One region of the Mesorhizobium sp. WSM4935 genome, then DNA from elsewhere that is predicted to be linked to it. Evidence: riboswitches for the same ligand, from Rfam matches in the RefSeq annotation. Region 1 holds a riboswitch; each other region holds the start of a gene.
What was found. A riboswitch is a leader RNA that binds a small molecule or an ion and turns the genes downstream of it on or off. The one in region 1 is predicted to bind cobalamin.
Positions count from the first base shown of each region.

Region 1 (7,558 bases):
CACCGTGCCGATATCGACATTGCGCTGCTTGAAGATGCGGTTGGGCGTGAGCAGGGCGTCGAGATCGTCGATCGACTTCAGGAACGGGTCGATCCACTTGCCGATATCCTCGACCAGCTTCTGCGGCAGGTCCTGGTGCACGCCACCCGGCCGGAAATAGGCCGCATGCATGCGTGAGCCCGAGGCGCGCTCGTAGAACACCATAAGCTTTTCGCGCTCGACGAAGCCCCACAGCGGCGGGGTCAGCGCGCCGACGTCCATCGCCTGCGTCGTCACATTGAGGATGTGCGACATGATGCGGCCCATTTCGGAATAGAGCACGCGGATCAGCTGGCCGCGCTTCGGCACCTCGATGCCGAGCAGCCGCTCGGCCGCGAGCGCGAAGGCATGCTCCTGGTTCATCGGCGCGCAATAGTCGAGCCGGTCGAGATAGGGCACGGCCTGCAGATAGGTCTTGGCCTCGATCAGCTTCTCGGTGCCGCGGTGGAGCAGACCGATATGCGGATCGACGCGGTCGACAACTTCGCCGTCCAGCTCGAGAACCAACCTCAAAACACCGTGCGCGGCAGGGTGTTGAGGCCCAAAGTTAATGTTGAAATTGCGGACGGAGGTCTCAGCCATCGCGGCGCCTCAATTCGTCTTGGCTTTTTCATCCCCGGGCAGGACGTAGTCCGTCCCTTCCCAAGGAGAAAGAAAATCGAAATTGCGGAATTCCTGCTTGAGCTCGACCGGCTCGTAGATCACGCGCTTGGCCTCGTCGTCGTAGCGCACCTCGACGAAGCCGGTAAGCGGGAAATCCTTGCGCAGCGGGTGCCCCTCGAAGCCGTAATCGGTGAGAATGCGGCGCAGATCCGGATGGCCGCTAAACAGCACGCCGTAAAGGTCATACGTCTCGCGCTCATACCAGTCGGCACCCGGATAGACGGCGGTCAGCGACGGCACCAGCGTTTCCTCGTCGGCCTGCAACTTGAGGCGGATGCGCACATTCTGCTTCGGCGACAGAAGGTGGTAGACGACATCGAAGCGCTTGGCGCGCGAGGGGTAGTCAGCGCCGCAAATGTCGATGATCGAGATGAACTGGCAGCGCGGATCGTCGCGCAGGAAGGTCGCCACCTCGATCAGCTTGCCCGGGTCGACGGAGACTGTCAGCTCGCCATAGGCAAGCACGGCTTCGCCAATGCGGCCGGAGAGCTTCTCGCCGAGATAGGTGGAGAGTTCGTTCAACGCCAGGGTCATTGGCTCACCGTTCGATCGTGCCGGTGCGGCGGATCTTCTTCTGCAGAAGGAGAATGCCGTAGAGCAGCGCTTCGGCGCTCGGCGGACAGCCGGGCACATAGATGTCTACGGGCACGACGCGGTCACAGCCGCGCACCACCGAATAAGAATAGTGGTAGTAGCCGCCGCCATTGGCGCAGGATCCCATCGAGATGACGTAGCGCGGCTCCGGCATCTGGTCGTAGACCTTGCGCAGCGCCGGCGCCATCTTGTTGGTCAGCGTGCCGGCGACGATCATGATGTCGGACTGGCGCGGAGACGCGCGCGGCGCGACGCCGAACCGCTCCGAGTCATAGCGCGGCATCGAGGTGTGGATCATCTCGACCGCACAGCAGGCGAGGCCGAAGGTCATGAACATCAGCGAGCCGCTGCGCGCCCAGGTGATCAGCGCTTCGGTCGAGGTGACAAGGAAACCCTTGTCGGCGAGCTCATTGTTGATTTCGAGGAAGAAGGGATCGTCCTCCCCCACCGGCCTGCCGGTATTGGGATCGATGATGCCCTTGGGCTTCGGCGCGACGAGGGTGCCTGAACTGTCGTTCAATCCCATTCCAGCGCTCCTTTTTTCCATTCATAGGCAAAGCCGATGGTTAGCACCGCCAGAAACACCATCATCGACCAGAAGCCGAGCATACCGAGCTTCGAGAAGGACACCGCCCACGGGAACAGGAAGGCGACCTCGAGATCGAAGATGATGAACAGGATCGACACCAGATAGAATCGAATGTCGAATTTCATGCGGGCGTCGTCGAACGAGTTGAACCCGCATTCATAGGCGGAAAGCTTTTCCGGATCGGGATTGCGGTAGGCCACCAGGAAGGGTGCGACGATAAGCGCCAGACCGACGATCATCGCCACGGCGATGAACAGCACGATAGGCAGGTACGAACTCAGGAGTGCGCTCATGCGGCGGCTTTCCTTCGGCGGGGGTAGCTCATGTTGATTACAGCAACGAACTCTAATGCGGAAGCGTGACAGATTAACCGCTGAACCGTTTTAACGGGCCCATGCTGCAACGCGGCGAGGGTTAGCGCAGCGGTTTCGGTGACGCAAGTCAAACCTTGTTCAAATCGCGGCCCTGGACGCCTTATCGGAAGAAACTGGTCCGATCCGCTCCTGTTTGATTTCCTTCACTTTTTACTCCACTTTTCTCTCCTGACACATCTGCCGCCATTTGCCTGCTAGCATCGCCGGAATCATCGGCTAAAAAACCAACGGACGATCGGGGCAAGGATACCTGATGAAGGAGAAAATCTCGCTCGCCATGGCGAGGCGCATTGCGCTCGGCGCACAAGGGTTCAACGACCCTCGCCCCGCAGGAGTTCCGGATCGCCGGCACCTTGCGCGTGTGCTTTCGCGGACCGGCCTGTTGCAGATCGATTCCGTGAGCGCGGTGGTCCGCGCGCATTATATGCCGCTCTATTCGCGCCTCGGCCCCTACCCGCTTACACTGCTCGACAATGCCGCTGTCACCCGCAAGCGCTCCGTCTTTGAATATTGGGCGCATGAGGCGTCGTTCTTGCCTGTCGAGACCTATCCTTTGATGCGCTGGCGCATGCAGCGCGCCGAGCAGGGTGACGAGATGTATCTAGGCCTGGCCAAATGGGGCCGTCAGCGCGAGGCGATGATCGACGAGATATATCGAGAGGTCGTCGATCGCGGTCCGATCGCCGCTTCCGACATCGAGGGCCATAAGGGCAATGGCGGCTGGTGGGGCTGGAGCGAGGCCAAGCACGCTTTCGAATGGCTGTTCTGGGCCGGACGCATCACCACCGCCTACCGGCGCGGCTTCGAACGCTATTACGACCTGCCCGAGCGCGTTTTGCCGCAGGCGGTGCTCGACCTCCCCGTACCGTCGGTCGAGGACGCGCATCGCGAATTGCTGCGCATTTCCGCCCGTGCCCACGGCGTCGCCACCTATGGCGACCTGCGCGACTATTTTCGTCTCGCGCCGGGCGACACGAAGGACCGCATCGAGGAACTGGTCGAAACCGGCGAATTGCTGCCGGTGAAGGTCGAAGGCTGGGACAAGCCTGCCTATCTCCACAAGGACGCCCGTGTTCCGCGCCGGATAGAGGCGCGGGCCCTACTCGCCCCGTTCGATCCCGTGGTTTTCGAACGCACGCGCACCGAAAAGCTGTTCGGCTTCCGCTACCGCATCGAGATCTACACGCCGGCCGAAAAGCGCCAATACGGCTATTACGTGCTGCCCTTCCTGCTTGGCGACCGGATTGTCGCCCGTGTCGATCTGAGGGCTGATCGGCCGGCGAGCGTCCTGCGCGTCAATGCCGCCTATGCCGAAGCAGGCGCGCCGCCCGAAACCGCCGCCCAGCTTTTCGATGAACTGAAGCAGATGCAGGCCTGGCTCGGCCTCGAGGCGATCGAAGTGACGCCCGCCGGCGACCTCGGACCGGCGCTGGCCGACATCGCAGTGTCGTAGCCGCGCGTTGACAGGCGCCTAGCCGTAAGCCTAAATCCGCCGCAGACGGTCTTCTCCCGGCAAAGGGAGGAGCCAAGAGGGAATGCGGTGCGGGTCAAAACCCAAATCCGCGGCTGTCCCCGCAACTGTAAGCGACGAGCCTTGGCCGAAAACCACTGGGATGTTCCCGGGAAGGCGGCATCTGAGGCCACGACCCGCGAGCCAGGAGACCTGCCGTCTGAGACTTTAAGTATCCGAATGCCCGGCGGGTTTTCCGGGCAAGGAGCCTGGTTTTGGATCGCAACGGCAGTTTCCCGGCAAACAGTGCGGACATTTCGTTCGAGCCCGACGCAGTGGCCGGCGTGACCGTCATCGTCTGCTCCTCTTGCCGTGACGAGACCGGCTCGGACGCGCATCCGCGCGCCGGCGCGCTGCTGGCCGAGGGCACGCGCCGGGCGGCTTCCGGCGAAAAGATCAACATCCGCACCGTCGAATGCCTTGGCAACTGCAAGCGCCGGCTAAGCGCAGCGCTGCTGCGCGACGGCTGCTGGAGTTACGTCTTCGGCGATCTGGAGACGACCAGCGGCGCCGATCTCGTCGCCGGCGCAAAGCTCTTCGCTACCTCGACCGACGGCCTGATCCCCTGGCGCGGCCGACCCGATTCCCTCAAGCGCGGCCTGGTTGCCCGCATCCCTCCCCTCGACCTGCTCAAGGACTGACATGAACGCTTCCGTTTCCCGTGTTCCCTGCACCGTCGTCACCGGCTTTCTCGGCGCCGGCAAGACGACGCTGATCCGCAACTTGCTCGAAAACGCCAGGGGCAAGCGGCTGGCGATCATCGTCAACGAGTTCGGCGATGTCGGCATCGACGGCGAGATCCTTAAAGGTTGCGGCGTCGATGCCTGTCCGGAGGAAAACATCGTCGAGCTCGCTAATGGCTGCATCTGCTGCACCGTCGCCGACGACTTCGTCCCTGCCCTTGACCAAATCCTGTCGCGCACGCCGAAGGTCGACCACATCCTGATCGAGACCTCCGGCCTCGCTCTGCCGAAGCCGCTGGTGCAGGCCTTCCAGTGGCCGACGGTAAAGAGCCGCGTCACCGTCGACGGCGTCGTAGCCGTGGTCGACGGCCCGGCATTGGCCGACGGCCGCGTCGTCTCCGACATGGACGCGCTGCAGGCGCAGCGCGCAGCCGACGATTCCCTCGACCATGACGACCCGGTGGAAGAAGTGTTCGAGGACCAGATCGCCTGCGCCGACCTGATCATCTTATCGAAGAGCGATTTGATGGATGCGGCAGGCTCCGAGCGCGCCAATGCCGTCATCGGCGAGCATGTGGCGCGCGCCGTCAAGGTGGTGCCGACCGCGCAGGGCAAGGTCGATCCGTCGGTGCTGCTCGGTCTTGGCCTTGCGGTGGAGGACGACATCGAAAACCGCAAGACCCATCACGACGACGAGCTCGACCATGAGCACGACGATTTCGATTCCTTCGTCATCGACATCCCGTCGGTCGCCAACCCCGATGAACTGGCCAAGCGCGTCGCCCTTGCCGCCGAGCAGGAGAACGTGCTGCGTGTCAAAGGCTTCGTCGAGGTCGGCGGCAAGCCGATGCGGCTTTTGCTGCAAGCGGTCGGCCCGCGCGTCAACCACTATTACGACCGCGCCTGGACAGCCGAGGACGATCGCCGCTCGCGGCTGGTCGTCATCGGCCTCAAGGGGCTGAACCGCCCGGCGATCGAGCGTATTCTCGCGGGCTGATACCAACACGAAAAAGCGATGCATATCCTCACCACGTCATCCGCTTCGCTCGACGATCTCGCCGAGCCGATCGACCTCAGGCAGAAGCCTGCGGATGTCGTGGCGCTGTCCTTCACCGACAGCGATCTCGCCGGCTTGGCCGCCGCCTGGAAGGCCGATGCGGCGCGGCTGCCGTCCATGCGGCTGGCGGCGCTGCGCGACCTTCGCCACCCGATGTCGGTGGACCTATGGATCGACAGCGTTGCCCGTCACGCCAAAGTGGTCCTCGTCCGCATCCTGGGCGGTTATGACTGGTGGCGCTATGGCTGCGACCAGCTCGCCGCGGTCGCACGCGAGCGGCATATCAAGCTGGCGCTGCTGCCGGGCGAAAGCCATGACGAGGACCAGCGCCTGATCGAAGCCTCGACCCTGCCGCGCGCCGAACTCGACGCCCTGCTCGGCTATTTCCGAGAAGGCGGCCCGGCAAACATGTCGGCACTGGTGCAAAGGCTGGCACGGCTTGCGGGGGCTGAGGCGGCGGTGGCCGAGCCGGTCAGCGTGCCCAAGGCTGGGTATTATCAGCCGGGAGTTGGTGTCGTCGAAAAGCCTGTGACGGAACTCGGCGCCGACAATTTTGCCGTCGTCCCCATCCTCTTCTACCGCTCCATGCTGCTCGCGGCAGACATAGCGCCGATCGACGCACTCGCGGAAGCCCTGCGCTCGCAAGGCCTGGCCCCGCTGCCGATCTTCGTCTCCAGCCTGAAGGACCCGGCATCCCTGGCCTTCGTCGAGAAAGCCATCAACTCGCTGAACCCGTCGGCGATCGTCACCGCCACGGCCTTTGCCTCCGGCGCCGAGCCCGGCGCCGAAACCCTCTTCGACCGAGCCGGGGTGCCCGTCTTCCAGGTCATCGTCGCCACGACGAAACGGGAGGTCTGGGAGAAAAACCAGCGCGGCCTGGCGCCCGCCGATCTCGCCATGCACGTCGTCCTGCCCGAGCTCGACGGCCGCATCCTCGCCGGCGCGATCTCCTTCAAGGGCGAGGTCGAAACCGACGCTGCACTCGCCTTCCGCGCTTTCGCCAACCAGCCGAAAGCCGACCGCGTGGCGCAGGTGGCCAGGCGGATCGCGGCATTCATTCACCTGCGACGGACGGAGCGAGCAAAGCGCAAGCTGGCGATCCTGATTCCCGACTATCCGAGCGCGCCTGGACGAACGGGCTACGCCGTTGGCCTGGATGTGCCGTCAAGCGTGCTCGCCATGCTGCAGGACCTGAAGGAACAGGGCTATGCGGTTGAACGGATTCCGCAATCGCCGCGGGAATTGCTGGATGCCCTGGAGGTGAGTGGGCTTGGCCTCTCCATAGAGGACTACTCCGCCTTTTCGGCCGAACTGCCGAGGGCAGCGCGCGATCCAGTAGAGGCCGCGTGGGGCAAGGCAGAAGGGATAAGTCCCCACTTCCCCTTCCGCGCCGCAACCTTCGGCAACATCACCGTAGCGCTCGCCCCCGATCGCGGACGCTCCGCCGACCGCCGCGCCGATTACCATGACCCGACGCTGCCCCCGCGCCACGAGCTGATCGCCTTCGGCCTCTGGCTGCAGAAATCGCTCGGCGTCCATGCCATCATCCATGTCGGCGCGCATGGCACGCTGGAATGGCTGCCGGGCAAGACGGTCGCGCTTTCCGACACCTGCTTTCCCGAGATCGTCACCGGCTCGCTGCCCGTCATCTATCCTTTCATCGTCTCCAATCCCGGCGAGGCAGCGCAGGCCAAGCGCCGCATCTCGGCCGTCACGCTCGGCCATCTGCCTCCGCCGATGACCGGAGCCGGTCTCGACGAGGCACAGCAGAAACTCGAGCGCCTGGTCGACGAATACGCCCAAGCCGACGGCCTCGACCGCCGCCGCCGCGACCGACTGGCAAAGCTGATCGTCGAGACGGCACGGAAAACCGGGCTTGCCTCGGAAGCCGGCGTCGCGAAGACAGACCAGCCCGACGAAGCGCTGCGCCGCATCGACGCCTGGCTCTGCGATCTCAAGGATTTCGCGGTGAAGGACGGGCTGCATGTCTATGGCCGCGCACCGGAAGACGAGCCCGATCCGCTGCGCCGGCAGAGCGCCGACACTGAA
Region 1 covers NZ_JARTVR010000002.1:368,073-375,630, forward strand. Annotated here, with positions in the region: gene P9273_RS06035 (NADH-quinone oxidoreductase subunit D) at 1-621, opposite strand, end outside; gene P9273_RS06040 (NADH-quinone oxidoreductase subunit C) at 631-1,236, opposite strand; gene P9273_RS06045 (NuoB/complex I 20 kDa subunit family protein) at 1,241-1,822, opposite strand; gene P9273_RS06050 (NADH-quinone oxidoreductase subunit A) at 1,813-2,178, opposite strand; gene P9273_RS06055 (winged helix-turn-helix domain-containing protein) at 2,513-3,712, shown strand; cobalamin riboswitch at 3,742-3,944, shown strand; gene P9273_RS06060 (DUF1636 family protein) at 3,985-4,410, shown strand; gene cobW (cobalamin biosynthesis protein CobW) at 4,412-5,449, shown strand; gene cobN (cobaltochelatase subunit CobN) at 5,468-7,558, shown strand, end outside.

Region 2 (7,558 bases), on a different contig from region 1:
GGAGCCAATTGGCTGGCGACACGGCTGGTGCCGGCACCTGCTGAAATAAACGGGAAAACAAGTGTTTGGTTGCCTCCGGGCTGCCGGCCGCCGCGGTCCGGCCGCTCACATGAAGCAAGGATTTCGCGGCAGATACTGCATGGAGTCGCGATGGCCGGGTGATGCCATCAACGGCATCGGAAAGGTGATGCGCATGTGGTGATCGGCCGCAAGACCGAGCGCGCTCGCGCATATGCCTTCCGTCTTGCCCCCGATTGCTGTGGCGCGGAACCACGCGGGCCGCCAGATGTTGCTTTTGATTACAAACGACACCAGGGATGGCACATGGTAGCGCCACGCGCGGTTTGGAAGGGTTTTTTGAAGGTCGGGTCGGTCTCGTGCGGCGTCAAGCTGGTCGGCGCGACCAGCGAAACCGGAAAGGTTCATTTCAAGATACTGAACCGCAAGGACGGCTTGCCTGTGAAAAGCGCTTATGTCGACGAGCAGACCGGCGATGTCGTCGAGACCGAGGATCAGACCAAGGGCTTCGAGTTGGAAAAGGATGATTTCATCGAGATCGAGCCCGACGAGATCAAGAAGCTGAAGCTTACTTCGGCGCATACGCTGGAGGTCGACGAGTTCGTCGCCTTGGATGACCTCGATACTCGCTATCTGGAAAAACCCTATTACCTCATTCCCGCTGACGGCGCCGCCCTGGAAGCCTTCAGCCTGCTGCGCGAGGCGATGAAGGAGAAGCGGGTCGCTGCAAGGTCCTGCGTGGTGCTCTACCAGCGCGGCCGCGAGGTGGTGATCCAGCCCTTCGGCAAGGGCATGCTTCTCACCGAACTGCGCACCCACAACGAGATGGTTTCGGAGAAAAGCGTCTTCGAGGATCTGAAGTCGCCGAAATACGACAAGGACCTGCTGGAGATTGCCGAGCTCCTGATCGACAAGAAGGTGACGAAATTCGATCCGTCGAAATTCGAGGACACCTATGAAGATGCGCTGATCGCGATGATCGACGCCAAGCGCAAGGGCAAGAAGCTGCCGAAGGCCGAGCCCAAGCCGAAGGAAAACGTCATCGATCTGGCTGCGGTGCTGAAGAAGAGCCTCGCCAAGGAAGGCATCAAGGCGCCGTCGAAAGCGAAGCCGGTCCGCAAGTCTGCTTGATCAAGACTGAGATAATCGTCCAAGCCGGGATCGCCGGGTAATCCGTTCCGTCCATGTGGATCTGCGATGCATCGCTTGCTATATCCTACCCTGGAGGATAGGATAGCGGCATGACGATACACAGCTCCCATCCCGATATCATCGCCCGACTCAAGCGCGCGCACGGCCATCTCGCCGCCGTGCTCACCATGTTCGAGCAGGGCCGCTCCTGCCTCGATCTCGCGCAACAGCTCCATGCCGTCGAAAGCGCCGTGGGCAATGCCAAGCGCGAACTGATCCACGACCATATGGAGCATTGCCTGGTCGAAGGCGGCGAGCCGACCAGGGATACGCTCAAGGAGCTGAAGCAGCTCACCAAATATCTGTGAGGCGTTCGATGTGGGGAAAAGTTCTGGACTGGTTCGGCTTCGGCGCGCATGGACATGACCATGACCATGACCGGCCTGACCATGACGGACATGACCATGGCGGTCATCGCCACGACCGTCACGGACCGCACGGTCACACGCATGGCGTGATCGATGCCACCATCGCCACTACCGATCGCGGCATCTGGGCGATCAAGTGGTCGTTCGCGATCCTGGCGATCACCGCCGCCTTGCAAATCGTCGTCGTCATCGCCTCGGGCAGCGTGGCGCTGTTTGCCGATACCATCCACAATATCGCCGACGCGACCACGGCCATTCCGCTGTGGATCGCTTTCGTGCTGGTGCGGCGCAAGCCCACCCGCACCTTCACCTACGGCCTCGGCCGGGTCGAGGACCTGGCCGGCATCATCATCGTGCTCATCATCCTGGCGAGCGCGCTTGTGGCCGGATATGAAGCCGTCAACCGCCTGTTCAACCCGCGCCCGGTCCAGTTCCTGGGTTGGCTGGCGGCGGCCGGCGTGATCGGCTTCCTCGGCAACGAGGCGGTGGCGGTGTTCCGCATCCGCGTCGGCCGCCAGATCAACAGCGCGGCCCTGATCGCCGACGGCTATCACGCCCGCACCGACGGGCTCACCAGCCTTGCCGTCGTTGCTGGCGCGGTCGGCGTCTGGCTCGGTTACCCTTTAGCCGATCCGGTCATCGGCCTCATCATCACGGTCGCCATCTTCGGCATCGTCTGGCAATCGGCGCGCTCGGTCCTGACGCGTATGCTGGACGGTGTCGAGCCCGGCCTTGTCGGCGAGATTCACCACGCCGCCGAGCATGTCGCCGGGATCGATAAGGTGACCGACGCCAAGGCCCGCTGGCTCGGCCACAAGCTGCATGTCGACGTGGAGATCGCGGTCAATGACGGGCTGCTGCTCGCCGCCGCGAACAATATCGCTGAAACCCTCAAGGCCGAACTGTTCGCGCACATTCCCGCGCTCGACGTCGCCACGGTGCGCTTTGCCGAGCCACGGACGGAAGGCGGCCACCATCATGCGCCCGATCCGTTCCTGGTCTCGGGCAAGCTGGCCAGCGGTCTGCTCGAAATCGTCGACACGCCGCAAGGCGAGCGCATGCGGCTGCGCCTATCGCGTCACGCCGAGGGTCTGCGGGCGAACGTCGCTATCGAAAGGGCGGACGGTGCGGTCGAAAGCCTGCCGCTGTCGCCGGTCGGCGGCGATCACCACTATCTGCAAAGCTTGGTCGCCCCGGCCGAGCCCCACGAGTTCAGCGCCAGGCTGCAACTGGTTGCGGGTCCCGACAGCGAGGATCTGCCTTTCGCCATGGCCGAGCCGGAAGGGCATCACCATGAGCACGCGCATGCGTAATGTGGGCGGCATTTGAGTGCCGGCGCGAATCCAACTGACGTTATCGCGACACAGGGCGCGCAGCGCAGATGGTCTGCCTTCCGCCTCGCAGCTCGGCTGTTCGACGCCAAACGGACCAACGTAGCTGCCCTTCGGAATCACGAAACGACCGCGTGAAAGTCAGCTGCCCGTCCTCGAATCCGGGAGCCGGACAATGGCCAATGCTTACGCCGGTGCGCAGCGCCCGGCTAGGCTGTGCTGGTCCGCGGCCCGCCGAAGATCACCCAACTGGCCCCGATCAGCGCTGCAATGGTCGCAAGGAGCACCGCCAGGCTCGGCAGGTGGAAGAACATATCCCGCCAGCGTGGTTCGACGACCGCGCCGGTGCTGAAGGCCTCGCCGCTATACTGGCAAAGGATCCAGGATGCGCCGCTGCGCACCATCTCGGCATCGATGTCGGAGATCAGAGCCTTGGCCTCGCGCTCGGCTGACGGCATCGTCGCCATATGGGTGAGCAGCGCCTTGGCGGTGGCGAGATAGGCGTGGCTGCATTCGTTGAACGGGCTTTCCTCGTCGCTAAGGCTGCCCGGCATCAGGCCCCAGAGGCAGTAGGTGAACTGCAGATTGCCGTGATTATAGAGCCGTCTGAAGGTCGGATCGGTCGCGGTCTGGCGCTGGGCAAGGTCCAGGATATCGCCGCGATAGCGCGCGATCACCGCCATCTGGCCGTGGGTCAGGCTGGGGATCTGGATGCCCGGGGGAGGCGGGGCCGAGGACCCGTTATGCGCTTGCGCGGATGTGGCCAGAATGACCAGCAGGGTAGTCGCCAAAAAGAAATTGGCCGCCAGGGCATGAAACCATGGCGGCCAACGCATCGGATTTCAGGCGTAGCGGCGCGTCGGGGTGCGCTGGTCGCGCACTGCGACCACCCGCTCGGCAACAGCGCCGAAGCCGAGCCCGACGACGGTCCACAGCACCAGCTGGATGCCGAGCGAGGCGATGCGGAACTGCCAGAGCACCGTCGCCGAGAAGTTCTCCGGCACTTCGTTAATGTCCGGCAGGGCCGCCTTCACCAGCGCGAAGACGACGAGGAAAGCGAGGCCCGCGACGATCGAGGCGTTCCAGGCGCCGAGCCGGTTCCATAGCCGCTGCGCCAGGCCGACCGCCGCCACCATCGCCGCGATCGAGACCACGATCATGATGAAGAACAGCTCGGTGCGGTAGCCGATGGTCTCGGCATTGCCGACCGCCGGCGGGTTCGCGGGGTATTTCAGGCTGGGAACCACGATCACGGCAAGGAAGCCGAGCAGCGCGATGAGTGCCGAAGTGCCGCGCGGACCGAGCGAGCCCAGGCGGCCATAAGCATAGGCGAAGACCAGCGAGAACAGTCCGCCGAGGGCAGCGCCATAGACCAGCACGCCGGTCGCCAGGCCAATGCCGGCTTGCGTGGCGCGGCTGACCATCTCGGGTTCCGGCGTCTCGCCGGCGGCCTTGGCCTGCTGTTCCTCGAAGGCGATCGCCTGGTCGACCTGCGGCTCGCCATAGACTCGGGCGAAGGCGAATGCCAGAATCCCCGCAACCAGCCCGACAAGCATGCCGCGCAGCAAAAGTTTTCCAACCATGTTCAAGAACCCTTTGTCGAAAGCGGGTTCAGCGATGCTGAACCGCTTCAGTGGCAGGGGAGGCCCAGCAGGTGACGGCCGTCATGCACGAATTCGTGCACCGCCGTGCCGCGGATCAGCGAGGTGGCGCCTTCTTCCGCACCGACGAAATAGATCGCCATCATCAGCGTCAGGCCCGCGAAGATGGCCCAGGGCAGAAGCTCGCGAACCGGAATCGCAACCGGACCGTAGCTGGGGGCGAAGGTGGTGTCGGACATATTGACCTCCCGTGGGATACTGCGTCCCGTTGATCGAACAATGCTGCGGAATAAGGCCTGACTTTCGGCTGGTGCCGATCACAGTGGCGCGACCGTGCCGGATTCGCACCGGCTTCCAATCCCGTATAGCGCTAAAACACTTGTCAGCACTTCGTTCGCCTGTCAACGACATGTAATGGCCAACGCGGCTTCGCGCGGCCGAAATTTCACTGGGCCACGGAGTTTTGGGATGCTCGCCCGCCTGACGATGATCGCAAGCGGCGCGACGCAGGCCACGCGCAAGGGCCGGTTTCCGAACGACGAGGCGCTGGAGCCGCGGGCCCTCGATCGCGCCGGCTCGCTGGCCGCTTCGCTGCGCCGCGCCGATCGCGTCTGGACAAGCCCGGCGCTTGCCGCGCGCCAGACGGCCGACGCGCTCCGCCTCGAGGCAACCGTCGAGCCGCTGCTTGCCGAGCAGGATTTCGGGCGCTGGGCCGGCAAAGGTTTCGAGGAGGTGCAGGCGGAAGATCCGGAAGGGATGGCGGCTTGGCTTTCCGATCCGGACGCGGCACCTCACGGCGGCGAATCGCTTGCCGCGGTCGCCCACCGCGTCGCGGCGCTGATGGAGCGCCTGGCCGGCGCAAGCGGCCACACCGTCGCGCTCACCCATGCCGTGCCGGTCCGCGCCGTCATGGTGCATGTGCTGGGCGCGCCGCTCTCCGCGGTCTGGAAAATCGACATCGAGCCGCTGTCGCTCACCGAATTCCGCAGCGACGGCCGCCGCTGGGTGCTGCATGCGAGCGGCATGGTCGTCGGCGCGAAATAGCCCGGGAAAGCGCTTACCTGACGACGAGCGGCCGCCGGCGAAGACGAACTTCGCCATTTCAGCGATCGCTAACGGAACGGAAACGCCTGGCTGCTATGGTGCTGTCTCGCGGCGAGGAGAGCCTTGCCCGAGGAGACCGTCGCCTATGGCCGATTATCCCGAGATCGAGCGCCGTCTTCATGTACGCGAATTCGTGCTCAAGGAGGCCACCATCATTGCCAATGGCGTCCGGATCGGCTGCTCGCTTAGGAATCAGCACGAGCAGGGTGCGGAATTGCGCGTGGCCGCCGACATGGACGTCCCGGAACGCTTCCTGCTCGAGGTTCCGGCCGACGATACGGCCTATCGCGCACTGGTGCGGTGGCGGCGCAACGACCGCGTCGGCGTGGCGCTCTACAGCAACGCGCCGAAGGACTGACGCTCAAAGATAGCGGCGCACGCTCGCCCTATACGAGCGGTAGGATTCGCCGAACTTGCGCTCCAGATAGGCTTCCTCGCGCAGCACCACGCCATAGTGCAGGATGGGGAAGCTCGCGATGAGGGCGATGACGGCCCACCAAGTGTCAAACAGCAGGCCGATCCCGAGAAGCAGCCCCATCAGGCCGACATAGAGCGGATTGCGGGTGAAGCCGAACGGACCGCTGGTGACGATCGCGGTGGTCGGCAATGTCGGATTCACATTGGTGCCGCCGCGCAACATGGTCGAGCGTCCCCAGGCGATGATCGCAATCGCAAGTGCGGTCACCACGATGCCGAGCACAATGGTGAGCGGACGGCCGCCGATTGCCAGCGGTCGGACATAGCGCAGCGCCAGCATCACGATTAGCGCCACGAGAAAGAGCAGCGGCGGGAACACCGCGACCCCCGGATTGTCCGCTTTGTCGCCCATGGCCAATTTCGCCGGTCCATAGCCAAGCGCCACCGCAGTCACTATGCACTGCCGCGCGTCACTCAGCAATTCGTGGTTTGATCCTGCCCCAGGGGCAAAGTGCGGGGACGCAGTCGCGGTGCGCGTTCATGGCTGCCGGTCAACGGGGAATCGTGCATGAGCGGGACAGCCGTTTGGGTGGCGCTGATAGCCATCGTTCTTGTGGGCCTCTATTTGTTGCAGGCCAATGGCATGATCCGGTTCTGAAGCAACGGCGGCGCGCGGCGTATTCGCAAGGTCAACAACAGCCGCTTGCCCCGCAGCACGGCTGGCTTGCAGCCTTCTGTTCTTTCAGCCAGCGGTCGCGCGGCTTGCAGCTTGCCGGCAGTGGCGTCAGCTCGACCTCGATGACGTCGCCAACAATCCTTGGCTGAGCCGCCCGGTGCAATTCCATGGGGCGGACGCCGTCGCTGACCTCGAAGGTCAGCTTCGCCGCCCCATCAAGAGCGACATGGTCCGAAACTTTGCGAATGATCGCGGTAAACTTGCCGGCCGGCATATGCACGGGTCCGCCTTCGTCCACGTCCCATAGCTGGACGAAGATTTCCGACCATGATTCCGGATTTGCTTCGCAATCCAGCGCCGCGAACTGTCCCGCCTTCACCTCGGTGACATGGTAGCCTGGCTTCACCGGTCGTCCGTCGTAGCGGAACACCAACGGTCTGTCCTTGTGATCGGCCAGCGCGCCCAGCAGGTCGCCAATGGTCAGGTCGGAGGGGTCGATCGCGGCGACGTTTTTCCGGTTGTCAGAAGAGAGCATGTCGGCTATTCCTCATTCATCATTTCAATATTTCAAGGATTATTGAAACGTGGATGAACGTCAAGCCCTGATCGCCTTTGGCGCGCTGTCGCAGGATACACGCCTGCGCCTTCTGCGATTGCTGGTCGTTGCCGGACCGGAAGGCATCGCTGCTGGCTCGCTCGCCGAACAGGTCGAGGTCTCGCCGTCCAACGTCAGCTTCCATCTCAAGGAATTGGAACGGTCTGGTCTCGTGTCCGCGAGGCGTGATGCCCGCTCGATCGTCTACAGCGCCGAGTACGATGCCCTGTCCGGGCTGATCCGCTTCCTGATGGAGG
Region 2 covers NZ_JARTVR010000007.1:40,545-48,102, forward strand. Annotated here, with positions in the region: gene ku (non-homologous end joining protein Ku) at 325-1,149, shown strand; gene P9273_RS17630 (metal-sensing transcriptional repressor) at 1,260-1,517, shown strand; gene P9273_RS17635 (cation diffusion facilitator family transporter) at 1,526-2,890, shown strand; gene P9273_RS17640 (hypothetical protein) at 3,118-3,699, opposite strand; gene P9273_RS17645 (CbtA family protein) at 3,751-4,491, opposite strand; gene P9273_RS17650 (CbtB-domain containing protein) at 4,539-4,748, opposite strand; adenosylcobalamin (AdoCbl) riboswitch at 4,749-4,892, opposite strand; gene P9273_RS17655 (histidine phosphatase family protein) at 4,978-5,553, shown strand; gene P9273_RS17660 (PilZ domain-containing protein) at 5,699-5,971, shown strand; gene P9273_RS17665 (methyltransferase family protein) at 5,975-6,442, opposite strand; gene P9273_RS17670 (DUF6428 family protein) at 6,720-7,241, opposite strand; gene P9273_RS17675 (ArsR/SmtB family transcription factor) at 7,291-7,558, shown strand, end outside.
Region 2: another riboswitch for cobalamin. It lies ahead of P9273_RS17650 (CbtB-domain containing protein); the one in region 1 lies ahead of P9273_RS06060 (DUF1636 family protein).

Region 3 (7,558 bases), on a different contig from region 1:
CGCCGGTCTGCGACACGGCGTCTATCAGCTCGGCGCGCAACTCGGCAGCAAGCTGCGGGAGCGCGCTCTCATCGAGCCTCCGCAGGTCCGCCGGAATGCGGACCTTGTCGAGCAGCGGCGTGTCTGGCTTCACTCGGGCGCGTCCTGCCTCAATTGATCGAACACGGCGCTACCAGCAGATTGCGCCATAATCATGCGCGGAATAGGCCGCCGGCGGGCGAATGTAAATGCGCGCCGGTGACGCGCGGCTTGAGTATCCTAGCTCTCAGGCAGCGGAATGAACTCCTCCTCATCGCCGGGAACGATATCGAAGCGGCCTGTCTTCCATTCCTGCTTGGCCTGCTCGATGCGTTCCTTGGACGACGAGACGAAATTCCACCAGATATAGCGCTGAGAGCCCAGCGAAGCGCCGCCGAACAGCATGAAATGCGCGCCGCGTTCGGAGGAAACGACGATCTCCTCGCCCGGCTTGAACACCAGAAGCCGCTCGGCCCGGAAGACATCGCCGGCGATCGAGACGTCGCCTTCCAGCGTGTAGATGGCGCGTTCCTCGGCATCGGCCGGGATTCGCACGCTGGCGCCGGCGGCCAGCCTGAGATCGGCGTAAAGCGTGTCCGAAGCGGTCGCCACGGGCGAGCGCAGGCCTGAGAATTCGCCGATGACGACGCGGCCGCTGACGCCTTCGGCATCGATCTCAGGCAGGCGGGCCACCGATGTGTTCGCGAAGTCCGGGGCGATTTCCTCCTTGCCGTCCGGCAGCGCCAGCCAGGTCTGCAGGCCGGAGACCGACATCGGCGCGCCCCGCAACTCCTCCGGCGTGCGCTCGGAATGAACGATGCCGCGCCCCGCGGTCATCAGGTTCACGTCGCCGGGCGCGATCACCATTTCGGTGCCGAGCGAATCCCGGTGCCTGATCTTGCCGTCGAACAGGTAAGTGACGGTGGAAAGTCCGATATGCGGATGCGGGCGCACGTCGATCGCCTGCCCGGCGCGCAGGATCGCCGGGCCCATGCGGTCGAAGAAGATGAACGGCCCCACCAGCCGGCGTTTTGCCGTCGGCAGAGCGCGGCGCACCGCAAAACCGCCGATATCCTTGGCGTTCGGTACGACCATCAGCTCGATCTGATCGCAGGCGAAAGCGTCACCGGGCTCGGGGTCGTTTCCGGGAAAGAAGCTCATATAGGTTCCTCAGGCGAAACGCAGCGCCGATCTGGCCTTCGCCTTGGCCGCCTCTACCTCGCGATTGCGCGGTTCCTGGTTGGTTTCGAGCGAGTCGATCAATTCGCGCGCAGCGGCCGCGATCGCTTCCACTGCATGATAAAAAGCGTGCTCGTTGCGCTTGGACGGCTTCGTCGAGCCGCTCAGCTTGCGCACGAACTGCAGCGCTGCGTCATGCACTTCGTCATTGGTCGCCGGCGGTTCGAAATTGGCCAGGGTCTTGATGTTGCGGCACATGGCTTGAACTCCTTACCTGCTTGCTCTGCCCACCCAAATTATTCCGCGTCCAACGGCTCCGTGCCGACCGGCCTGCCGTCGCGCGACAGCCTGATCTTCTCGACCTTGTCCTCGGCCGCTTTCAGCAGCCGGTCGCAATGCGCCTTCAGCGCCTCGCCGCGCTCGTAGATCCGGATCGACTGGTCGAGCGGGACATCGCCGCGTTCCAGATCATCGACGATCTTCTCCAGCGCGTCGAGCGCCTGCTCGAAGCTCATCGCCTTGACGTCCTCATTGCCTTCCACTGCCATACTCTATCCCTTCATCAGCCGCCCGACATGGGCGGCGACTGAAAATGCCAGTCCCTGCAGATCGTAGCCGCCTTCCAGCAGGCTGACGAGCCTGTTGGCGCTGTGGCGGGCGGCGCGCTCCATCAATTGCCCGGTCGCCCAGTCGAAATCGTCCTCGGTCAGGTTGATCTCGGCCAGCGGATCGCGGTGGTGCGCGTCGAAGCCGGCGGAAATGATGATCAGGTCCGGCCTGAAGGCATCGATAGACCGCAGCACGCGCGACAGGAAGGCGTCGCGGAACAGGTCGCTGCCGGTCTGCGGCGCGAGCGGCGCGTTGACGATGTTACCGGCGCCGGTCTCGCTCTTCGCGCCGGTGCCCGGGTAAAGCGGCATCTGGTGCGTCGAGCAGTAGAGCACCGACGGATCGTCCCAGAAGATGTCCTGCGTGCCGTTGCCGTGATGGACGTCCCAGTCGACGATGGCGACGCGCTCGGCCTGGTGCTTCTTCTGCGCGTAACGGGCGGCGATGGCCGCCGTGTTGAACAGACAGAAGCCCATCGCCGTGGTCTTTTCGGCATGATGGCCCGGCGGACGGGCGGCGACGAAGACATTGGCGGCACGGCCCTCGAAGACATCGTCGACGGCAGCGTTGGCCGCGCCGATCGCCGTCACCACGGCCTGCCAGCTTTTGGGGCTGGCGTTGGTGTCGGCATCGATCGAGACGATGCCGCTCTCAGGGATAGCCGCGCGCACGCGCTCGACGAAATTCTCGGGGTGCGCGTAAAGGATCGTCGCCTCGTCGCCCTCGGGCGCCTCGACGCGGTCGAGCGCCGAAAACGCCTCGTCGTCGAGCACGCGCTCGATGGCGCGCAGGCGGTCGGGCCGCTCGGGGTGGCCGGGCGGCGTGAGGTGTTCGAGGAAGATCGGGTGCGTGTAGAGACGGGTGGCCATGGCGCATAATCTAGGCACCCGCGGCGTGGATGACCATGTTTGAAAAGCCGAATGGCTGGGGAAAATTGCGTCAGCCCGTGTCGCTGGCGCCATTGGCGCAGCTCGGGCTTCGCGGTAAGGTCATCCCGCTGCCTGGTGCCCGCGACGCGGGAGAATCGGGAACACGGTTGAACTCCGTGGCGTGCCCAACGCTGTGAGGGGGACCGCGCCGGCAAACGCCACTGTCTCAGACGGGAAGGCGCCGGAGCGGGACGATCCCGAGCCAGAAGACCGGCCCGGCAGACATGGTCGTCCGCTTGGTCAGGCGGGTGACCGCTTGTCGCAAGGGGAAAAGCGATGACGGCAGCAGCGATCGCCGCGAGCGGCGACGACTTTGACCAATTGGCGCGCGACGCGGTCTACCGGGCTATGTTCACCAGGCGTGACGTGCGCAGCCATTTTGTCCCTGACGATCTCGACGACCATGTGCTGGCGCGCCTGCTCACCGCCGCGCATCACGCGCCGTCGGTGGGCTATATGCAGCCGTGGAATTTCATCGTCATCCGCGACATGGCAAGGCGGCGGCAGGTGCGCGACCTGTTCCTCGCCGCGCGCCACCAGGAACTACCGGCCATCGAGGCGGAGCGGCAGGCGCTGTACCGCAAGCTGAAGCTTGAAGGCATCTGCGAAAGCGCGCTTAACCTCTGCATCACCTGCGACCGGCAGCGCTCGAAGGACTCGCCGCTCGGGCGCTGGCACAATCCGGAGATGGATCTCTACAGCACCGTCTGCGCGGTGCAGAATTTCTGGCTAGCGGCACGCGCCGAGGGTGTCGGCGTCGGCTGGGTGAGCATCATCGAGACGGAGGCGCTGAAGCGGCTGTTGTCGATCCCCGAGCATGTCACGCCGATCGCCTATCTGTGCGTCGGCCGCGTCTCGCAATTCGCGCCGAAGCCGGACCTCGAGGCGCATGGTTGGGGCAAGCGTCTGCCGCTGCCCGAACTGGTGATGAGCGAGACTTTCAGCGGCGCAGGCGAGGCGCCGCTGAAATCGGCGATCGCAAGGCTTGGCGGCGCGCCGAAGCTCTGACCAGGCCCCGATCAAGCAGCCCGGGGCGTATCCCAGCGCGAGCCGCCGAAGGAGCCCAGCGCCTTGTCGCGCAGTTCCCTGAATTTGGACGAGGCCTCGGCGAGCCGGCGGTCCCATTCTGGATTGGGCGCCTGCCCCTCGATCGCCTCAAAATAGACCTGCATCAAGGACGCGATTGCAAAAGGCTCGATGAAGGCGGCCTTGAAGGCCCAGGCAAAGACGATGGCAAGCACGAAGGCCCAGCCGGCCAATTGTCCGGGCATGACCCAGAGGATCGCGGCGGCGGGCGCCAGCATCAACAGGAAGATGACGAAGGACACGCCCCACATGATCACCGCCAGCCAGACGGCATTCTTGACCATGTGCTTGCCATTCTGCGCATAGAGCACGACGCCTTGCCGCGCCGTCTCGAAAGGCGAGTTCGAATTGATGCGGATGTTGTAGCCGAGAATGATCTCGTCGACATAGGTCAGCGAGATGCGGATGACGGTGTTGATGAAGCTGACCAGCCCGCTCAAACCCGGAATGGGCAGGAAGGCGGCGATGCCGCCGATCAGGCCGGTGATGGCGCGGACGGCTCCCTTGACGAGCTGGTCGACGGCGAAAAGAATATTGGCCTCGGCGAAGCGCTGGGTGACCACTTCCTTCGCATAGGCTATCTGGCCCTGGCCGTCGGGAACGTCATGGCCGTCGATCAGATGCACCATGACGGCGATATGGCCCGCTTTCAGCACATAGAGGATGTATTCGCGGATCCAGTAGACGGCGATCGAGACGATGCCGAAGCCGACCACGCCGCCCCAAAGTGCGAAGGACATCGGGCCATCGGGATCGGTCGAGATGTGGCCGACGCCGTAGCCGACGCTGGCGCCCGTGCCGGTCGCCATGATGTAGGCAATCGTGATGCCGAAATAGACGATCATGCGAAAGACGATGAACGGCCATGTCCGCATCATGATGGACACCGACCGGCCGATGCTGAAATCCCACATGGCCCCGACTCTCCCACCCTTAGAGGATGGCCGGGGAGGATGCGCCCGTCCCGGCGATTGTCAATCACGGCAGGGTCGCGTAGGCCGGAAACCGGTGCACAACGTGGTGACTTGGTTACCCGAGCGTGGCCTCAAGGCTTTTTTCGCAAGCCCTCGAGCAGCTGCTTGAAGGCGGCGATCGCCTTCTTCGACGTCGCTTCGGGATCCTTGGAATTGGCGATGCGCTGCGCGGCCTGGCTGCTAGCGCCATTGATCAGCCGCGAGGCCGTCTCGGGATCGACGTCGGCGACGACCACACCCTCTTCCTGCAGCCTGGTCAGATGCTCGGTCATCGAGGCGGTGCATGCATTGGCGTTCGGCCACTGCGCCGGGTCTCCGAGCACCGCCGGGCCGTCACGGAACATGATGCGCTGGATTTCCGGCTCGAGCGCCATCTCGATATAGGTGGTGCATTCGTCGACGAAACGCTGCCAGCGGGTCGGCGCTTTCGACGCAACCTCGTTCACCCGCAACGCCATCTCGCCGTCGATCTCGGCGATCACCGCCTGCAGCAGCCCCTTCTTGTCGCCGAAATGATGGTAGAGCGCGCCGCGTGTCAGGCCGGCCGAGGCGGTGAAATCGTCCATCGAGGCCTCGGCATAGCCGATCGTGCCGAAGGCGTGGCGGGCAGCCGCGATCAGCTTGGCACGCGTCTCGGCAATCATCTCCTTACGCGGTTTGTGCATGGCTCTGGACCTATTCACATACGTCTCGTATGCCAATTGACATACGCGACGTATGAATTATCTGACATTCATACGCCTCGTATGTAATTGTGGTATACACCCTTGTCGAGGAGCAGGATCATGCGAAACCCCTATGCAGAAATCTTCCGGGCTCCCGGCACAAAAGGCTTCGCCGTGGCCGCCTTCATCGCGCGCTTGCCGATCGCCATGGCGCCGATCGGCATCGTGGCGATGCTGTCGCAGACGCATGGCGAATATTGGCTCGCCGGCGCGGTCTCCGCGACCTATGCGCTGGTCAATGCTTTCCTGTCGCCGCAGGTGTCGCGGCTGGTCGACCGGCGCGGCCAGACGGCGATTGCCGCGCCGACGACGCTGGTTTCGGTGCTTGCCTTCGCGGCATTGATCGTCGCGGCCAACCAGCACTGGCCGGCATGGACCTTGTTCCTGTCCGCCCTGCTTGCCGCCGCCATGCCCAGCATTCCGGCGCTGGTCAGAGCGCGCTGGACGGAGATCTTCCGCGACCGGCCGGAGCTCAACACGGCCTTCGCCTTCGAATCGGCCGCGGACGAACTGGTCTATGTCGCCGGCGCCTCGCTGTCGGTGGGCCTGAGTGCGGCGCTGTTCCCGGAAGCCGGCATGGTGGTCAGCACATTGCTGCTCGCGCTCGGCTCCGCGGCATTCCTTTTGCAGCGCTCGTCCGAACCGCCAGTCCGCCCCACCGAGCATGGCGTGGCCGGTTCGGCGATCCGACTGCGACCGGTGCAGATCATCACCTTCGCGCTGATCTTCGTCGGCGCGACCTTCGCCACCACGGAAGTCACCACGGTTGCCATCACCAAGGCGCTCGGCCAGCCGGAGGCGGCAAGCCTGGTCATCGGCGTCTATGCGCTTGGCTCCTTCGTGCTCGGCATCATCGTCGGCGCGCTCAGCCTTAAGGCGCCGCTGCAGCGGCAACTGGCGGCTGCGGTCACCGTTATCGCGCTCACCACCTTGCCGCTGCTCTTTGCCGACACGGTGCCGACGCTGGCGCTCGCGGTCTTCGTCAGCGGCGTCGCGATCTCGCCGACCTTCATCACCGCTTTCGGCCTGATCGAACGCCACGTGCCGCCGGCCATGCTCACCGAAGGTGTCACCTGGGTGACGACCGGCATCGGGATCGGCATGGCGCTGGGCTCCTTCGCCGCCGGCTGGATGGTCGACACTTTCGGTCCGCAGAACGGGTTCTGGGTATCGGTGGCGTCCGGCGCGATCGCATTGGCGACCGTACTTGCGGGCCAATGCCGGCTGGCAACAAACGATTGCGCCGTGGATCGCGACGAAGCGGTCGCCCCGGCGGAATGATCGAATATGCCCGGCGAAGCGCCGGGCGTCAGGCCTGTTGTCGCCCCGGATAGCTCGCCGCCGTGACGACGAAGAGCGCCGTCGGCGCGCCATGCAGCACCACGTCACTTTCGAAGGTGAAGCCACATTTCTCCAGCACACGGCGCGAGGCCGGATTTGCGGGCCGCGCCAAAGCGATCACGCGTTTCGTCTCCAAGGTCACGAATGCCGCGCGCAACGCTTCCATGACCAGTTCGGTGGCATAGCCGCGCCCCCAACTGTTGGGATGGAGGTGATACGAAAGGTTCAGGCCTTGGAAGTCGTTCGAGACGGTGACGCCACCGAAGCCGATCAGTCCGCCATCCGCCTCGACCGCCCAGCGGCCGAAACCGTGCCCGTCCCAGTGATCGATGTCGCGGGAAAGCCGAGCGGCGCTCTGCTGCGGCGAGTCGGGTGTCGGATCGGGGCGATGCGCGACCAGCTCGGGCCGCGAAAACAGATCGGCCAGAAAATCGAGATCAGTCTGCCGCGGCTTTCGCAACAGCAATCGTTCGGTCCGCTGACGGGGAGGTAGCGGCCCACTCACCCTCTGTTCTCCGGCGAGTTTCGATCAGCCCGTCAGAGAATTTCCGTTTTGGCGATATGGATGCCGAACCCTTCGAGGCCGACATAGTGGCGCTCGCGGGAGGCGATCAGGTTGATCGAGGAAATGCCGAGATCCCTGAGGATCTGGGCCCCAAGGCCGATCTCGCGCCATTCGTTCTCGCGGCGGCGCGCT
Region 3 covers NZ_JARTVR010000005.1:221,965-229,522, forward strand. Annotated here, with positions in the region: gene dxs (1-deoxy-D-xylulose-5-phosphate synthase) at 1-133, opposite strand, end outside; gene P9273_RS15660 (pirin family protein) at 259-1,179, opposite strand; gene P9273_RS15665 (DUF2277 domain-containing protein) at 1,189-1,455, opposite strand; gene P9273_RS15670 (exodeoxyribonuclease VII small subunit) at 1,494-1,745, opposite strand; gene P9273_RS15675 (histone deacetylase family protein) at 1,749-2,675, opposite strand; cobalamin riboswitch at 2,792-2,968, shown strand; gene bluB (5,6-dimethylbenzimidazole synthase) at 3,012-3,743, shown strand; gene P9273_RS15685 (hypothetical protein) at 3,755-4,735, opposite strand; gene P9273_RS15690 (TetR/AcrR family transcriptional regulator) at 4,867-5,460, opposite strand; gene P9273_RS15695 (MFS transporter) at 5,581-6,801, shown strand; gene P9273_RS15700 (GNAT family N-acetyltransferase) at 6,830-7,327, opposite strand; gene ribB (3,4-dihydroxy-2-butanone-4-phosphate synthase) at 7,399-7,558, opposite strand, start outside.
Region 3: another riboswitch for cobalamin. It lies ahead of bluB (5,6-dimethylbenzimidazole synthase); the one in region 1 lies ahead of P9273_RS06060 (DUF1636 family protein).